2 regions of the Alteromonas sp. RKMC-009 genome follow, and region 1 is predicted to be linked to the other one. Evidence: predicted binding sites of a transcription regulator. Region 1 holds the regulator's gene; the other holds the start of a gene.
The links. The regulator LexA, encoded in region 1, represses DNA repair genes until DNA is damaged. The targets are predictions, from matches to a motif close to TACTGTATNNNNATACAGTA.

Region 1 (7,809 bases):
ATTTGTTAAATCAATTAAATTTAATTTGATGATTTTAGTTGAATTTATTTTATATATTCTTAATGGTTATAAAGCTATTTGTATTAAATATATGCCATCGTTGTCTATTTGAGGAACTTTTTACAACCTGATGGATTCTCTGACAGGTGCCTTCTGTGGCACAATGTATTCATAAATAAATGAAGCTCGCCATAATGAAGACGGATAAGAATCTCACGGTACATGATGTCGCCCGGGTTGCCGGTGTATCAATTAAAACGGTATCCCGTGTATTAAATAATGACCCGACAGTCAGAGATAAAAATAAAGAAAAGGTGCTCAGTGCAGTGGCCGTAACTGGCTACCGGCCGGACCTCAATGCCAGGCGCCTGCGCACTAAACAGTCTTATCTTATTTGTCTGTTATATATGGACTATGCCTCGAACTCCTATTCGGCGAGACTGACATCCGGTGCCATCGAAGTGTGTGACGAAGCCGGCTACGATTTACTGGTGCGGCCGGTAAAAGACAGAACCTCGCTGGCCGAACAGGTTAAGGCACTGGCGGAACGTTCAAACCCTGACGGTTACATTCTTACGCCACCACTGTGTGATGATCAGGGAGTATTGTCAGTCATCGAAGCTGAACAAAAACCGGCGGTTAAAATTCTGCCTATGTCACTGGACGCCAACAGCTGCGTCTCCTGTGACATTGTGGCCGGCGTGAAAGAGGCGGTGAGTCATTTACTTACGCTGGGGCACCGCCGTGTTGCGATCATTAATTTTAACAATGTACACGGTGGCTTACTGCGTTATCAGGGCTATGAAGAAGCGCACCGCGATTTTGATATTCCTATTGATACATCGCTGGTTTTTCAGGGCCCTATGTCGTCAGATGAAGAATATGAAAAGATTATTCGTCGCCTGCTGTCCGGGGACGAGCGCCCCACCGCATTTTTTACCTTCAATGATTATCTTGCCACTCTGGTTTACAAAGTGGCCAGCCAGCTGAAATTGCGGATCCCCTACGATGTATCGGTGATAGGTTTTGATGACGACCCTTCCAGTAAGAATCTGTGGCCACCACTCAGCACTGTGCACCAGCCGGTGGGCAATCTGGGGCGCGCAGCGGCCGGCAAGCTGATCCAACAGCTTGTGTTGCATCGTCCCTATGAAGAGAAAGAAGATCTGACGTGTAAATACGTGCAGCGAAGCTCCTGCGGGCCGCTGCTCTGATATGAATATGCCGGTTGCTATCCCGCCCTCCGGAAGCTGCTCATGCTGACATTTTTCCAGAGACAGGCCTATGCATCCGGCGCTTTTACTAAAAGTACACTCTGGAACTTTACTGATTTACTGCTGCTTTATTATTTTGCCGATATACAGGGACTGGGGGCAGCGGCAGCGGGCCTGATCCTGATGGTGTCTCTGCTTGTTTCCGGCGTGCTGGATATCTCGCTGTCTCTGCTTCTCGACAGATATAATTTGCACTACCAGAAAGTCATCGCCTCAGGTGCGCCGCTGACAGTACTGTCGTTCGCTATTTTGTTTTATCCCCTGCCAGCCGGTGCGGACTATCTGTTTACTTTTTATCTTGTGGTGACCATCCTCTTTCGCATTGGTTATGCACTGGTAGACATACCTCACAACGCGATGATGGGGTCACTGACCAGAGACAGCCATGAGCGGACACGTCTGTCTTCATCCCGCATTTTTTATAATTCCTGTGCAATCCTGCTCTTCGCCGCATTTGCCGGCGATACACTTGCCATGCTGGAGTCACAGGATAACGGGATGCGGACTATCTTGCTTATCACGGCAAGCGTGTTCATGCTGGTGAATATTTATTTATGTATTTTGCCGGTCTGGCGGGAAGGTAATCTGACAGCGGTCAAACACCCGCCTCCGCTCAGTAAAGCATTCCGTGCACTCCTGCGAAATAAGGCATTCATGGTACTGGCGTTATATTCATTGCTGCCGTGTATCTTTATTCCGGTGTTCTACAAATCCGGCGTTTACTTCGCAAGCATGCTTTTTCACGACGAGAAGCTGACGACCTGGCTCATTATGAGTCTGGCGGCAGGAAAGCTGGTGGCGCTACCCTGGTTTAACCATCTCTCACAGCGCATGGAAAAGCATCATGCCATGATCCTTGCGCTGGCCGGGCTGGCTGTGACTTTCCTTAGCTTTCTTCTGCTGATCCCGGCCACGATGACCGGCGCCTGTGTTTATTTCGTTGTTTGTGGTTTTTTCTCAGGCGGACTGCTGGTACTGGTGTGGTCAGCATTACCAGACACCATTGAGTACGGTGCCAGGGATCAGGGGATACCTAATCAGGCGCTTACCTTTGGCGCATTTCATCTGGTGATGCGGATAAGCGACGGGCTGTCTTTTGCTGTGATTGCCGGTGCGCTGGAATATGCGGCGCAAAGTGCAAACGCTGATATTGAGTCTGTGCTATTCGTCGAAATCATTTCGCTGGTAGCCAGCGCAGGCTGTCTGCTCGGGGCTGTGGTGCTCTGGTTTTATCCTCTCACCCGGGCGGTGCATAACGCGTTAGCTACTGAAAAAGATAAATAATGACGCCAAGGGTAAACGGCGACATTACGGTAGTGATGAGGATCGACGCAGAGACCTTCGCCGCCTCTTTCTGATAATACTCTGCAAGCATAAACGGGCCTGTACCTGCAGGTAACGCGCTGAGTAAAACCACGTAAAAAATCCCTGTCGCGTTATCAGGCATGATCAACATCGCGATTACGTATGCCAGCGCCGGGTGGACAAGTAGTTTGGTGATCACAAAGCTGATAACCGAAGCGCTGCTGCCTTTCGTTGAGGTATGACTGCCCGCAATAAACAATCCTATGGTTACCAATGCGCAGGGGGCTGCAGCGTGACCCAGCAACGATGCCGTGGTCAGCAATGGATGGGGAGGGTCAATATCAAAAGCGGTAAACATGACCCCGGCCATTGGTGCAATCACCACCGGGTTTTTCAGCAGCTTTACACTTACATCTGCAATCAGACTACGAAGGCTTACTGCTTTACTGAGATCAATCTCTATCAGCACAATGGCAACGGCAAATAAAACACAAACGGTGATGATTGTCGCAATGAGCACTGGCGTCTGCGTTTCGCTTCCTGCTACCGCCATGAGCAAGGGAAAGCCCATAAATCCGGTATTGGCGTAACTGGTGTTTAGCCCGTCTATTGCACTCTCTGATAGCGACATATTACGTTTCCTTTGTACTGCGACAGTAAGCGTAAAAATGACAAACACGGCGAGGGTGAAGCTCAAAACAAAACCCGGTTGCCAGAGAGACGCAATGGCAGACGTTGCTGTGATGTCAAAAAGCAGCGCAGGCAACGCCAGCCAGACAACAAATTTATTGAGTTGTGTAGTGGCAGAGTCGTTCAGCAAATCCCTTTTGCGTAAATACCAGCCAAGGAATATGAGGGCAAATATGGGGAATATGAGCGTGAAAACAGACAACATGAAATGACAGGTGATCAGGGAACCGGCGGTCAGATTACCTTTAGTCTTATCATTCAATCCAATATAGAATTGAGTTAATTCTGATACAAATATTGAATCATCATGGATATAAAACCCTTAAGATATTTTATTGCGGTAGCTGAAACCGGTCATGTGGGTCGGGCTGCGCAGCGGCTAAACATCACTCAGCCACCTCTCAGCCGCCAGATCGCACTGCTGGAAGAAGAGCTGGGTACGGCATTGTTCAGTCGTCACCCGAAAGGCGTGAGTCTGACTGCCGCAGGAAAGCAGTTTTACCGCGACAGCAAAACCATATTGCAATCGGTCAGCAAAGCCGCGGAACGGGCAAGAGCGACCGGTGCCGGAAAGTCGGGAAGCTTGTCTGTGGGATTCATGATGCATGCGGCTTATAACATTGTGCCTGAACTGGCCAGACAGTTTATGTCCCGTTATCCCGCTGTGTCCTTTCATATTCAGGAGGTTATTCCCTTTGAGTTAATTAATGGCGTTACTTCTGCGCAGTTTGATGCCGCCATCATGTTAAAGCCGGCGACGTCCCGGGGACTGGAAATACTGTCTTTGCGCACTGAAGCGCTCTGTCTGGCTGTTCATAAACACCACCGGCTGGCCGGGGCAAAAAAAGTCTGCGCAGAGGATTTAGTTGACGAAAAATTCATTGTTACGCCCCACAATGTGGCGCCGGAGCTGCGTAACACCATTGAACAGTACTGTGCTGAAGCGAACTTTGTGCCCCGTGTGGTGTTAGAAACCCAGTTACAGCAAACCATCGTGTCGCTGGTGGCCAGTGAAGTAGGGATTGCGCTTGTGCCTGAACCGCTGAAGCAGGTGTGTCCGCCGGATGTGGTTCTGCTGCCGCTGAACAGAGCGCCGGTGGTGGAATATGTGCTGGTATGGCAGCAGGACAACAGCAACCCGGCTTTGGCCCGATTTATTGAGTGCGCGTCGAAATAACCGTAATAATTTCGCCGGCAGCCCTTGTCAAACCAGCGCAACTGTATATACTCACAGGAACTGTATAGAAAAACAGGGCTGTTTATGCGTCCACTTACTCCAAGACAAACGGAAGTTCTCGAACTGATTAAAACCACCATGCTGGAAACCGGCATGCCGCCCACCCGTGCGGAAATTGCGAAGCAATTAGGGTTTAAATCAGCTAATGCAGCAGAAGAGCATTTAAAGGCGCTGGCCCGTAAAGGTGTAATCGAAATTCTGGCGGGTACCTCACGGGGTATAAAGCTGAATATTCCGCTGGAAGCAGAAAACGATGAAGACGCAGGCTTACCGTTAATCGGCCGTGTTGCGGCAGGTGAACCTATTCTGGCGCAGGAACATGTGGAAATGCATTACAAGGTCGACCCTGATCTGTTCCACCCCCGTGCGGATTTCCTGTTACGTGTAAACGGTATGAGTATGAAAGATATCGGTATTCTGGATGGTGATTTACTTGCCGTTCACCGTACTACTGACGTGCACAATGGGCAGGTTGTTGTTGCCAGGGTTGATGAGGATGTCACGGTAAAACGTCTGGAAAAACGCGGCCGCGAAGTATGGCTGCATGCAGAAAATGAAGAATTCGATACCATCAAGGTGGATCTTGCTGCTGAACCATTCAACATTGAAGGTCTGGCTGTAGGTGTTATCCGCAATGCTGACTGGATGTAAGGCTTTTCGCTAAGCGCGGTGCAATAACTATTGTGCGCACTGGCCACAGCGCTGAAAAATTGGAAGGGCGATGATGTGAACCATCATCGCCCTTTTTTTTACTATTGGCTGGTATGTGCAAAGTGCAGTGTCTTCAGCGCCAGCAGAAAAACATCAGCATCGTCTTCACCACTGACATTTTTTACTACAGTAACCGCTGTTTTATGTTCACGGCAAAGAATGGTCATTGTAATGCCGCCCATACTGCCACCTGAGTGCATCACTGCATCAGGAATATCGTCCATCAAAGCCAGCGCGCTGGCATTGTCTTTATACGCTTTACGTTGTTTGTAATCGCCAAAACCGGTTTTCCAGCCTATGCCGAAGCCCACGGTTTCACCATTGTTAAGCCTGGCAGGAGTAAACATGGCCCGGGTAGTCTCTGGTTTCAGGTAATCGCTTGCCACATGGGCTACAGCAAACCGGACAATATCTGACGGCGTAGAAATAAAACCGCCGCCGGCCCATTTATAGCTGTGATCCGTTTGTGGCGCATTAATCAGCTCACCTTCGTGTACGGTGTAAGGTCTCGCCCGGTGATCGATGATGGTGTATTGGTCGTCAAATACCGTGTTGTCCAGTTTCAGCGGCGCAAACACTTCTTCGTTAATGATGGCGCGGAAATCCCGGGACGGGTCAGCCCCTTCCATTGCGGCACTGACCAGTGTCCAGGCAAACGTTGAATAACGGTGATCTGTGCCGGGTGCAAACAGCAGTGGATCATCTTTAAACATCGCCAGTGCACTGTCGATATCCGGATAACTTTCATTCAGAAGGAATTCATTGGCTCCTTCTTTGTAGTGCCTGATGCCTGCTGTATGTGAGGTAAGCTGGCGCAGAGTAATGACCGGTTTATCAGCTGGCCATGCGCTGACGTATTCAGTGACCGGTTTATCCAGATCAATGTTGCCCGCTTCCGCAAGACGCATTAATCCGGCCGTAGCGATGAGTTTAGAGACACTGCCGATACGCACCTTGTGATCTGTCGTCATAGGTACATGGTTTTCAACGTCGGCAAAACCGTAGCCTTTAGCCATCAGCATGCCCTTATCGTTACCGAGCGCCATGGTTATACCCGGCACTGTGTCATGACTTACCGCTTCTTCAAACAGAGCGTTAATAGCGCCGGAAGGAAGATCTTTGGCAAAAACAGAGGGAGTTAAAAATAACAGAAAAGAGGAGAAAACTGCGCGGCGCAACATAGAAGCAATCCCTGACAATAAAAACAACCAGACTACCGCAGTTAACAGATCGCTACCAATAAAAAGGCCCGCTTGCGCGGGCCGGGCATCCGGACGGTGATGCGAAAACTTATTTAGCTTGTGCTTCTGTGGTGATGTGCAACGTCACTTCATCACTTACATTCGGTACGTACATATCAATACCGAAGTCAGAACGCTTGATGGTGGTCATTGCATCAAAACCAATCGCTTCTTTCTGAGTCATCGGGTGTACACCTGAACCATTCAGAGTGACATCCATAGTGACGGACTTAGTCACACCTTTGATCGTCAGATCGCCGGTCACTTCCATCGTCTTATCACCTGTCATTTCAACATCTGTACTGGTAAATGTTGCAGAAGGAAACTTCGCTGCATTGAACCAGTCAGCACCGACAAATTCTTCATTCAGCTTTTTAACAAATGAATCAATGGTATCAATTTTCACAGACACATCGATTTTGCTGTCTTCCGGCGCGTCTTTGTCAAACACGATGGTGCCTTCAGCGCCGTTGATAGCGGCTGTCGGGTTAGAGAATCCGAAGTGATTCCATGAAGCGATAACGCTGGTGTGAGTAGGATCAATCTGGTAGCTGACAGGCGCCGCGAATGCGCCTGCACTGATTAAACCTGAAACTAATACTGCCGGGATAAATTTATTCATTACACATTCCTTTCATAACGTTGATGTCACAAGTGTGAGGACGATTTACTTACCTATAATACGGCGTTCCTGAAATACGGATGTGTCGAAGATCTGAACGAAACATTCGAAATATCAGAATGAAGTGCTCTGACCCTGTTTCTGAGGCTACCCCGGCCATTTATTTTTTCAGAAAGACTAGACACAAGATGAAATCTGTTTAATTCTTATACCGTTGTTAACGAAAAAATAACAAAAAAAGATAAAAATTAACAGGCGGCTAGCCTGATACGACAGGGTCCTGTGAGCAGGGTATTACACAAGATCCTCCATCACGGAGGTGTTGAGTGAAGAAACTCGTATGTAACGCAATGATGGTTTGGGGATTAGCGATGTCTGTTATTCCGGCATCGCTGCAAGCAGAAACCATGGCAACATCAGACCGGTCAGGTGAAATCAACCTGAGACAAGGTGTCACAGACATCAGTGGACAGGTTTACGACCTGCATATGCTGATGTTCTCAATTTGTGTGGCCATCGCCGTGGTGGTGTTCGGTGTGATGTTTTACTCCATGTTCAAGCACCGTAAATCCCGGGGCGCCAAACCGGCGCACTTCCACGAAAATGTGAAAGTAGAAATCGCCTGGACAGTCATTCCTTTCCTGATCCTGATTTTTATGGCCGTCCCGGCAGCACAAACCCTCATCGCGATGGAAGATGCCAGTGAACCTGAACTGACGGTTCTTGTCA
Region 2 (7,809 bases), 610 kb from region 1:
TACTGAGAATTTTTTCGAGACTGTCAGTGAATAACGTAATTCGCTTCTGGCCAGAGCACTGCCATGTTAACTGGTGTTTCTTCAGCGCCGCGTATGCTTTTAAGTCAAACATGATGCGGGGCATATCATGATCCAGCTCATAATGCTGGGGAGGCAGGGTCTTGATGTATTCCAGTTTTTCCAGTTCCAGCATCTGGTCAACCAGCACACTGATCCGGTCTGCATTTCGCGTAGCGAGCTCAATCCGCTCCACCGTTTTGTCTGAATCCGGCGCTTCCAGCACTTCCTTCAAAGGCCCGAGTATAAGCGTGAGTGGTGTACGGATTTCGTGTGACAAATTCGCCATGGCACGTTGTTTATTCCGCAACATCCGCTGCATAAACTGGTTAGTATCCTGAATGACACTATTTTTCTCTTCCACCAGCGTTGTAAGCATAGCCCCCTGTTCATCAACCCGTTTCAAATAGCTTCTGTAAGCGAGATAAAGACCAATAATAACTACCACCAGATAGACCATCATTGCCTGCCACGTGCGCCACCACGGTGGAAGTACATTCAATGGGATAGTAGTAACAGGCTGCTCTACATGGCTTCTGGGGTCGTGGATGCGGATTAGAAAGTTATGCCTACCTACATCGAGGTTGGGAAAATTTATGTCAAGATTAGGGGATTTAGTCTTCACCCATGTATGGCTTTCGGAAAACTTATATTCAAGGAAGAGTTCATTTCTTAAAACATAATCATTCACAAATGCTCTAATCTGGAATATTCCGTTTCCACTGGTAACTGTATAGATCCCTTTATCATCAGGGGCCAGCGGAGATTTATCGACAACGTTTTTAACCGTCACTTCAGCACTGTTTATTCTTTGTTGTCTTTCTTGCAACCTCTCGTTAAATTCATTCAACGAAATCTGATAATCAAAGTTATCTCCGTTAATGAGCAATTTATCTTTAAATGTAGTCATACCCTTATACTCGAAGTCAAAATCTTTAATTCCATCAGGATATTTCAGGTGGTACCAGAGATTGTCAGGGCCGGAGTAAAAAAGACCAGAATTTGTCGTTATCCACAGGCTATTATTGGCGTCTTTAAGACCCGCTCGAATATACCGGATCCCATTGTTCGTACTGAACTTAACTTTTTCGACGTGACCTGAGTTAATGTCTACTTTTAGCAATCCATTTTTACTTGAACAAATGTAGGCCTTTCCTTCTTCATCTAAAAAGAAGCAAGTGGGGTTTTCAGTTTCGGGGAGACTTGTTTTTTGTTCCCGCCAGGAGTGCCGTGTTAACTGAACGAGAATTTGATTAGAACTGGTAAGCAAAAAAATCAGACCCGCGGTATCAACAGACATGTCCTGAACTGTGTAGGGAACATATATCTCATCAGTTATCGCCCCATTTTCATTTAACATTTTTATAACTGAGGAAGCGCCTGAATTATGTAATGTCAGCCAAAAATCGCCGCTATATTTTATTGCTACCTTAAAATCATTTTGGCACACCGGTAAAATCGTGGACTCGCTCAAACATCCTTTCGCAGGATGTTTTGGATACACCTTAGTGACACCTGCAATAGCGGAAAACCCGTCCGTGAGTAGATTAACAATATTCTTTTCGTAACCTTTTGGGGAGGTATTTATGGCATTAAAAAACGCAGGAACATAAAGCAAGCCTCTGGCAGAAGTGGCTAAGAACAAATCACCATGATGATTAATATCAGCCGCCATCAGCGTACCTACAGACTCTTTATCCCACAATAAAGAGGTCCAGCCGGCCTCCACAAACCCACCGTCTTTGAGAATAGTAATCCGGTCCCCAACGACCACGAGTTCGCCGTCCAGTTTCATGACACGTTTTACATTTGAAAATTGGTCATTTATAGAGTGAAAAACGCTGTTTTCGCCAGATAAAGATGAAGAATAGACTCCCTCAGGACCAGTTACGAAATACTGTCCCCCCGACTTACTTACATCCAGGACCTTCGATAACCCGGGCCACTTTTCCGAAACCAGGCCGGATACAATCTCTCTTTTTCCTTCAGATATAATAGAAAAATTGGCACCTTCAAAAATATAAACGCTACCGAGAAAATCAAAAATATGAGGAAATTCTGTAAATGCTTCTCCGGAAAGTCCGTGGATTTCTGAGATTACTTCTTTCGAATGAATATTCATTAGCAAAATTTTGCCAACTGTCAAAATGATTACAGATTCTCCATGTTGGATGACTTTCCATGCTGTCTCCATCTCCTTTCCGGTATTGAAAACCTTCACATCTTCATTTTTTCTTTTGTAATAAACCCCTTCACCATAAACAGTAATCCAAAGCGTTTCATCTTGCCCCAGATACAAGTCGGAGATATAGCCGCTATAAGGAAATGGAAATTCTACCTTTTTCTCGTTCTTGCCGGATAAAAGAAAAAGCCCGTTTTCTGCACCCAACCATAACCCGTCAGATGAATGAACAATATCGCGAATCATTCCGGATGGCTCACCATTGAAAACTATATTAGCTTTTTCCCAAAACGGCGCAGCCAGAGCACTTGCACTAAACAGACATCCAACTATACAAAAAAGGACAATCAGACGTTTAACTGAATTTTTATAAAAGAATATCCTATTCATGACAGCAACAACCATGTTCTTAAAAGAGAATATTTGAGGGTTAATTAAAGGAGCTTTAAATATGGATACATTACATTTAAATAATATTCAAGAACTTGATTGTAAAGATTGGGAGTATATAGCTGGAGGTATGACCACGTTGTCAGATGACTTCAGTCTTAATTTAAAATCTGAACCCAAAATCGATTTAATGCCGGAAATTCCCGAAATGCCGTCGTGGCCCGGCACTCACGATTAAACCAACAACCACTGCATGCCCGCATTTTCTGCGGCCTGCTGATCGTAGATATAGTCTCCCACATAAAGGATATGTGCGGGGGCTATTTGCCATTGTCCGGCAATCATAAGTAGTGCCGTGGGATCGGGCTTGGCAGGAGCGCATTCGCGGGTGAGCACGGTTGAAATGGGGATTTGGTTATTGCTGATTTTAAGCGCTGTGGCCTGTTTGCAGTTGCGGGTAACAATGGCAACGGGCAGATCTGCTTTGATAACGGCATCTACCATGGATTTTCCTGCCGGCAACCATTTCGCATTCTCTGCATCGGCCATTTCGTGATCAAGAATGACCTGATGTGCCGATGCTCTTGAGGTTTCATCAGGCAGGTTATCGATAAAGGTAAGAATATCTTCGCTGGCAGGGCAACCTATTTCGCGGCGCATTTGAGAAAAGTCGAGGACAGACTCCACCAGCGTACCGTCTAAATCAAATATCACTCCGCTGACATTCGTCAAATCTAACTTCATCTCTGTTCTCTCCTTTGTTGCCCGGCATCTGCTACATCTCTAGTGTAACGAACCATGTCGCTTTTGAATCTAACATTTATGTCATCAACACTGACATTGGGGTAAATGCCGCCAGTTAGTTGTGTACTGAGGAGACAAATACGCCCGCTTCATACGCCAGGGTTGATGGTCACCTTTCGCCGCGATGCCAATGGTACTGCTGCCGTATTTTCTGTTAATGGCGTCCATGCATGCCATCAGCTTTGTATTCCCTTCGCTTTGTGCGAACAAATCAGGCTGCTTTACATCTTCATCCTGAATTTCAATTGCTCCCACGCCGCACTTATGAAACAACACGCCTTCTCTATATAATGTATCAGCTGCATTACCGGCTGCTTCTGACAGCATTCGCGTGTCAGCGGTGGCAATAGCAAAACGGTGCTGTACAGCTTTATGATAATGCCCGCTGGCGGCAAAGGGGTTCGCATGGGCAAACAGGGTAAGGGTTTTCACGGTACAATTTTGCTTCCTGAGCTTTTCAGCTACCCGCTCAGCATGCCAGCAAAGTGCCTGCCGTAAACTCTGATGGTCCGTAACCGGATGGCCAAAAGCGCGGGTAGCATAGATTTGCTGTTTTTTAGGACGATGACTTTCCCACTCAATGCAGGTAACACCGTTAAGCTCCCGCACGGTACGTTCAATCTCTACAGAGAATTGCTTGCGGATACTTTTAGGCGCTGCGCAGGCAAGCTCCCACGCAGAGCGCACACCACTGTTTTCCAGCTTTTCCGCAATACGCCGGCCAATCCCCCACACATCCTGCGGCGACATTTCCTGTAAGGTGCGCTGGATCTGTGTCTTTTCAGCGAGCACCGCAATGCCGGATTTATCTCCCAGTCTTTTACCCGCATGGCTGGCTACCTTCGCCAGCGTCGGTGTAAGCCCGAAACCCACTCCCACAGGCAGACGCAACTGCTGCCAGACAGCACGCCTGATAGTTTCACCGTAGGCGTGCCATCCTTCCGGCGGTTGCCAGTTATCAAAATACAAAAAGCACTCGTCGATAGAATACACATGCTGGTGAGGTGCAAAACCGCCAACAATATTCATCATCTGGTTGGACAAATAGTCGTACAGTTCATAGTTAGACGACCTGATCACTGCCCCTTTTTGTTCCAGCAGTTTCTGTACCTTGTAGTACGGGCCGAATTTCTTTACGCCAAGGGCTTTCGCCTTATCGCACAATGCACAAATGCAGCCGTCGTTGTTTGTCAGCACTACCACGGGTTTGTCACGGATAGTGGGGTCAAACACCTTTTCGGCGGACGCATAAAAGCCGTTGGCATCGACTAACGCAAACATTGTCTTAACTGCCTGGTATAGCGATGCATTCTGACAGAACGGACAACAATGCCTTCTTCTTCGAAGGTATCTCCCTCCCCCAACACGTAAGGTTGCTGATGTTTGCCGGGCGATACCAGAACCATAGCTTTGCGATCGAACAGCTTACACACAAACACACCATTCAAATTAGCCACTACTACATCCAGCGAAGTGGGTGCAGCAGCGCGGTCGACAATGAGTAAATCGCCATCGAATATGCCCACGCCGGTCATCGACTCTCCCTGTGCCTGGCCAATAAATGTAGCAGTGGGATGGTCGATAAGCAGCTCGTCGAGATCAAGCCCGAGCTGACGGTATTCGGCTGCCGGGGACTCGAAGCCGGTGATACCAGCCTGTGCAATAACCGGAATAATTCTCAACATAGTACAAAAAACAGTTGCCTCAGATACTGTTTATTTATACAGTATTTATGAATCAGGTTAAAATTAAATTTCATTTTACGTTCGACATCGGAGAACCATCATGGCTATTACAGTGCAATATGTTGTTTCGCATAAAGGGGTAGAAAAGTTGGTCACTACAGACAAGAAGGAAGCTGATCAGTATGACAAAATGCTGGATGCGGCAGACAATCTGGCTGCTTACATCGGTGCGAAAGGTATCAAGCTGGAAGACGACGTGATTGAGAATCTGTCTGTCATGCTGGCAAAGAATAAAGATGCCGTCGGCAAATTGCTCAAAGGCGCTTCTGCTGATGACGTCCTCGACGCCGAATCAGCAGAAGTGGTAAAGCTACAGGCAAACAGTAAGAACTAAAAGCGGGTTACACCACATTCCGCTTATTGGTAAAGCGGGTGATAACCGAGTGAACTTCGTTAACGGTTTTACGCAGACGCTGGCTGGCATCTAAAGATGATTCAGATGCCCGCTGGGTATCTTTGGCACCATCGGCAATTTCTACGACCTGCTGATTGATGTGTTCTGCCACAGAACTTTGCTGCTCTACAGCGGAGGCCATTTCGAAGGTTTGATCGGCAATAACACTCACGGCCTGATTAATGTCTGCCAGTGTTTTGCGGGTATCTTCGACAATGGCCGTGCCCTGCTCGGCTGATGCCATACCGTCATTGGATACTCTAACAGCCCGTTCTGACCGCTCAGCCAGAACATGGATAATATTATGAATTTTATCTGTGGACTCTCTGGTTTTTGACGCCAGTGAACGTACTTCATCAGCGACCACAGCGAAGCCTCGTCCCTGCTCGCCGGCGCGGGCAGCTTCAATGGCAGCGTTCAGTGCCAGCAGATTTGTCTGTTCAGCAATGGTCGATATCAAACTGGCAGCTTCACCAATATCATTCGTTGACTGCGCCAGTTCCTGCACGGTGACCGAAATAGAACTGACCGCTTCTTTCAGCGCCATGATGGCAGATAACGCTTCATCCGCTTTCTGATTACCGGCTTCCACATTTTTAGAAGCAGAGCGGGCGCTGTCTGCATTCATATCAACCCGCTCTGATACACTTTGAATAGCCTGCGACATCTCGTTAACGGCTGAAGCAATGTTTTGCGTTGCCTCGTTTTGCTGCACGACAGCCGTACTGGTTATTTCGGCCTGTTGATGAGTGGTGTTAGCAATCGTATCCAGCCCCGCGGCAGCATCCTGAATGCGGTCAAGAGCCGTACGGCTGCGCGCAAGCTCGCATCCCAGAACCAGTTTCGCACGTGACCGGTTACCGAAGTCAGCAAAATAGGTTTGCGATACCACCGGATTCGAATAGCTGTCCGGAGAAATATCAATAAGCGCCTGCCAGTCACCTTTAACTTTAGACGCCATCCAGAAACTGCACAGCGTGAAACCTGTGGCAGCGATAACAGCCGGCAACACACCCGCTGTGGCGAATAAGGCCGCTGCGGTAATAAGACCCATTACGATAAATGGCAGGCAATCTTTCATATAGTGAATGGCCAGTTCGCCGGTCGATGTACTGGACTTACCTTCACGTAGCCGCTCGTAACGGTATTCTGCACGGGCAATTTCATCCGGCAAAGCCGGCACACGTACTGACTCATAACCCGTGATCTGAGAGTTTTCAAAAACCGGGGTCACGAACGCCGAAACCCAGTAATGATCTCCGTTCTTGCGCCGGTTTTTTACCAGTCCCATCCAGATATTGCCGGCAGATAAGGTATCCCACATTTCGCCGAACACACCCGGCGGCATGTCCGGATGACGTACAATATTATGGTTTTTTCCAATCAGTTCATCACGGCTGAAACCACTGACTTCAACGAACTCATCATTGCAGTGCGAGATCACACCACGTTTATCGGTAGATGAAATGAGCCGGTAGTGCTGAGGAATGTTATAAAGCTTCTGGGTAACCGGTTGATTATTTCGCATATAATTGACTCACATCCCTGCTTTCTCAGAAATTGGTTAAGGGTCACCTTAACCTTAGCCTATATTTAGACTTTAGAGTAATTGACCTTTAAAAAAAGAGGGAAGGGAGTTTACAGCCCGGAACTGAGTTTGAAAAGTCAGCATTTACTAATGTAAATACACAGAATTATCACTGCAGAGGGAAATTGAGGGTCACAGTGGTTCCGGAACCGGTATCGCTCTGAATATCTATCCAGCCATTATGAGATTCCATCAAAGCCTGGGCCACAGAAAGGCCAAGACCTGTGCCGCTGCCGGGAGGGCGGGTAGTGAAGAAAGGCGTAAAGATTAATGGCATGTGCTCAGGCTTTATTCCTTCACCATTGTCTTTTATAAACACTTTAACTGCGCCCGGCAGATCAGCTACAGCGATACTGATTGTGCCGCCGGATACACAGGCATCAATTGAGTTTTCAACTACTGCCTCAAGCACCTGCCTGATTTGCTTCCTGTTAACCAGTACCTGTGAGCGGGAATCCGACGCATCGAAATTAAGAGAAACATTTGCAGGAATTCGCCTGATGATTTCCTCCAGACCAAACTCAAGAAGATCATCTACATCTTCCCAGTTACGTTCCACGGTAACCGGAGAAGAAAAAATCTGCAGTGAGGAAACAATTTCAGCAATACGGTTAGCGCCTTCCAGAGAGGATTTTTGCATGTCTGAAAG

Region 2: a site for LexA is predicted at 5,143-5,162, ahead of DS731_RS02250 (S24 family peptidase). Genes of this name have one in related genera too.

What each region holds. Positions count from the first base shown of each region.
Region 1 covers NZ_CP031010.1:4,843,591-4,851,399, reverse strand. Annotated here, with positions in the region: gene DS731_RS21110 (LacI family DNA-binding transcriptional regulator) at 195-1,214, shown strand; gene DS731_RS21105 (MFS transporter) at 1,257-2,558, shown strand; gene DS731_RS21100 (AEC family transporter) at 2,539-3,474, opposite strand; gene DS731_RS21095 (LysR family transcriptional regulator) at 3,577-4,446, shown strand; gene lexA (transcriptional repressor LexA) at 4,531-5,157, shown strand; gene DS731_RS21085 (serine hydrolase domain-containing protein) at 5,259-6,398, opposite strand; gene DS731_RS21080 (YceI family protein) at 6,508-7,080, opposite strand; gene coxB (cytochrome c oxidase subunit II) at 7,488-7,809, shown strand, end outside.
Region 2 covers NZ_CP031010.1:523,508-531,316, reverse strand. Annotated here, with positions in the region: gene DS731_RS02265 (hybrid sensor histidine kinase/response regulator transcription factor) at 1-2,629, opposite strand, end outside; gene DS731_RS21860 (hypothetical protein) at 2,691-2,867, shown strand; gene DS731_RS02260 (HAD family hydrolase) at 2,864-3,373, opposite strand; gene DS731_RS02255 (Y-family DNA polymerase) at 3,458-4,714, opposite strand; gene DS731_RS02250 (S24 family peptidase) at 4,702-5,118, opposite strand; gene DS731_RS02245 (YebG family protein) at 5,219-5,512, shown strand; gene DS731_RS02240 (methyl-accepting chemotaxis protein) at 5,520-7,100, opposite strand; gene DS731_RS02235 (sensor histidine kinase) at 7,270-7,809, opposite strand, start outside.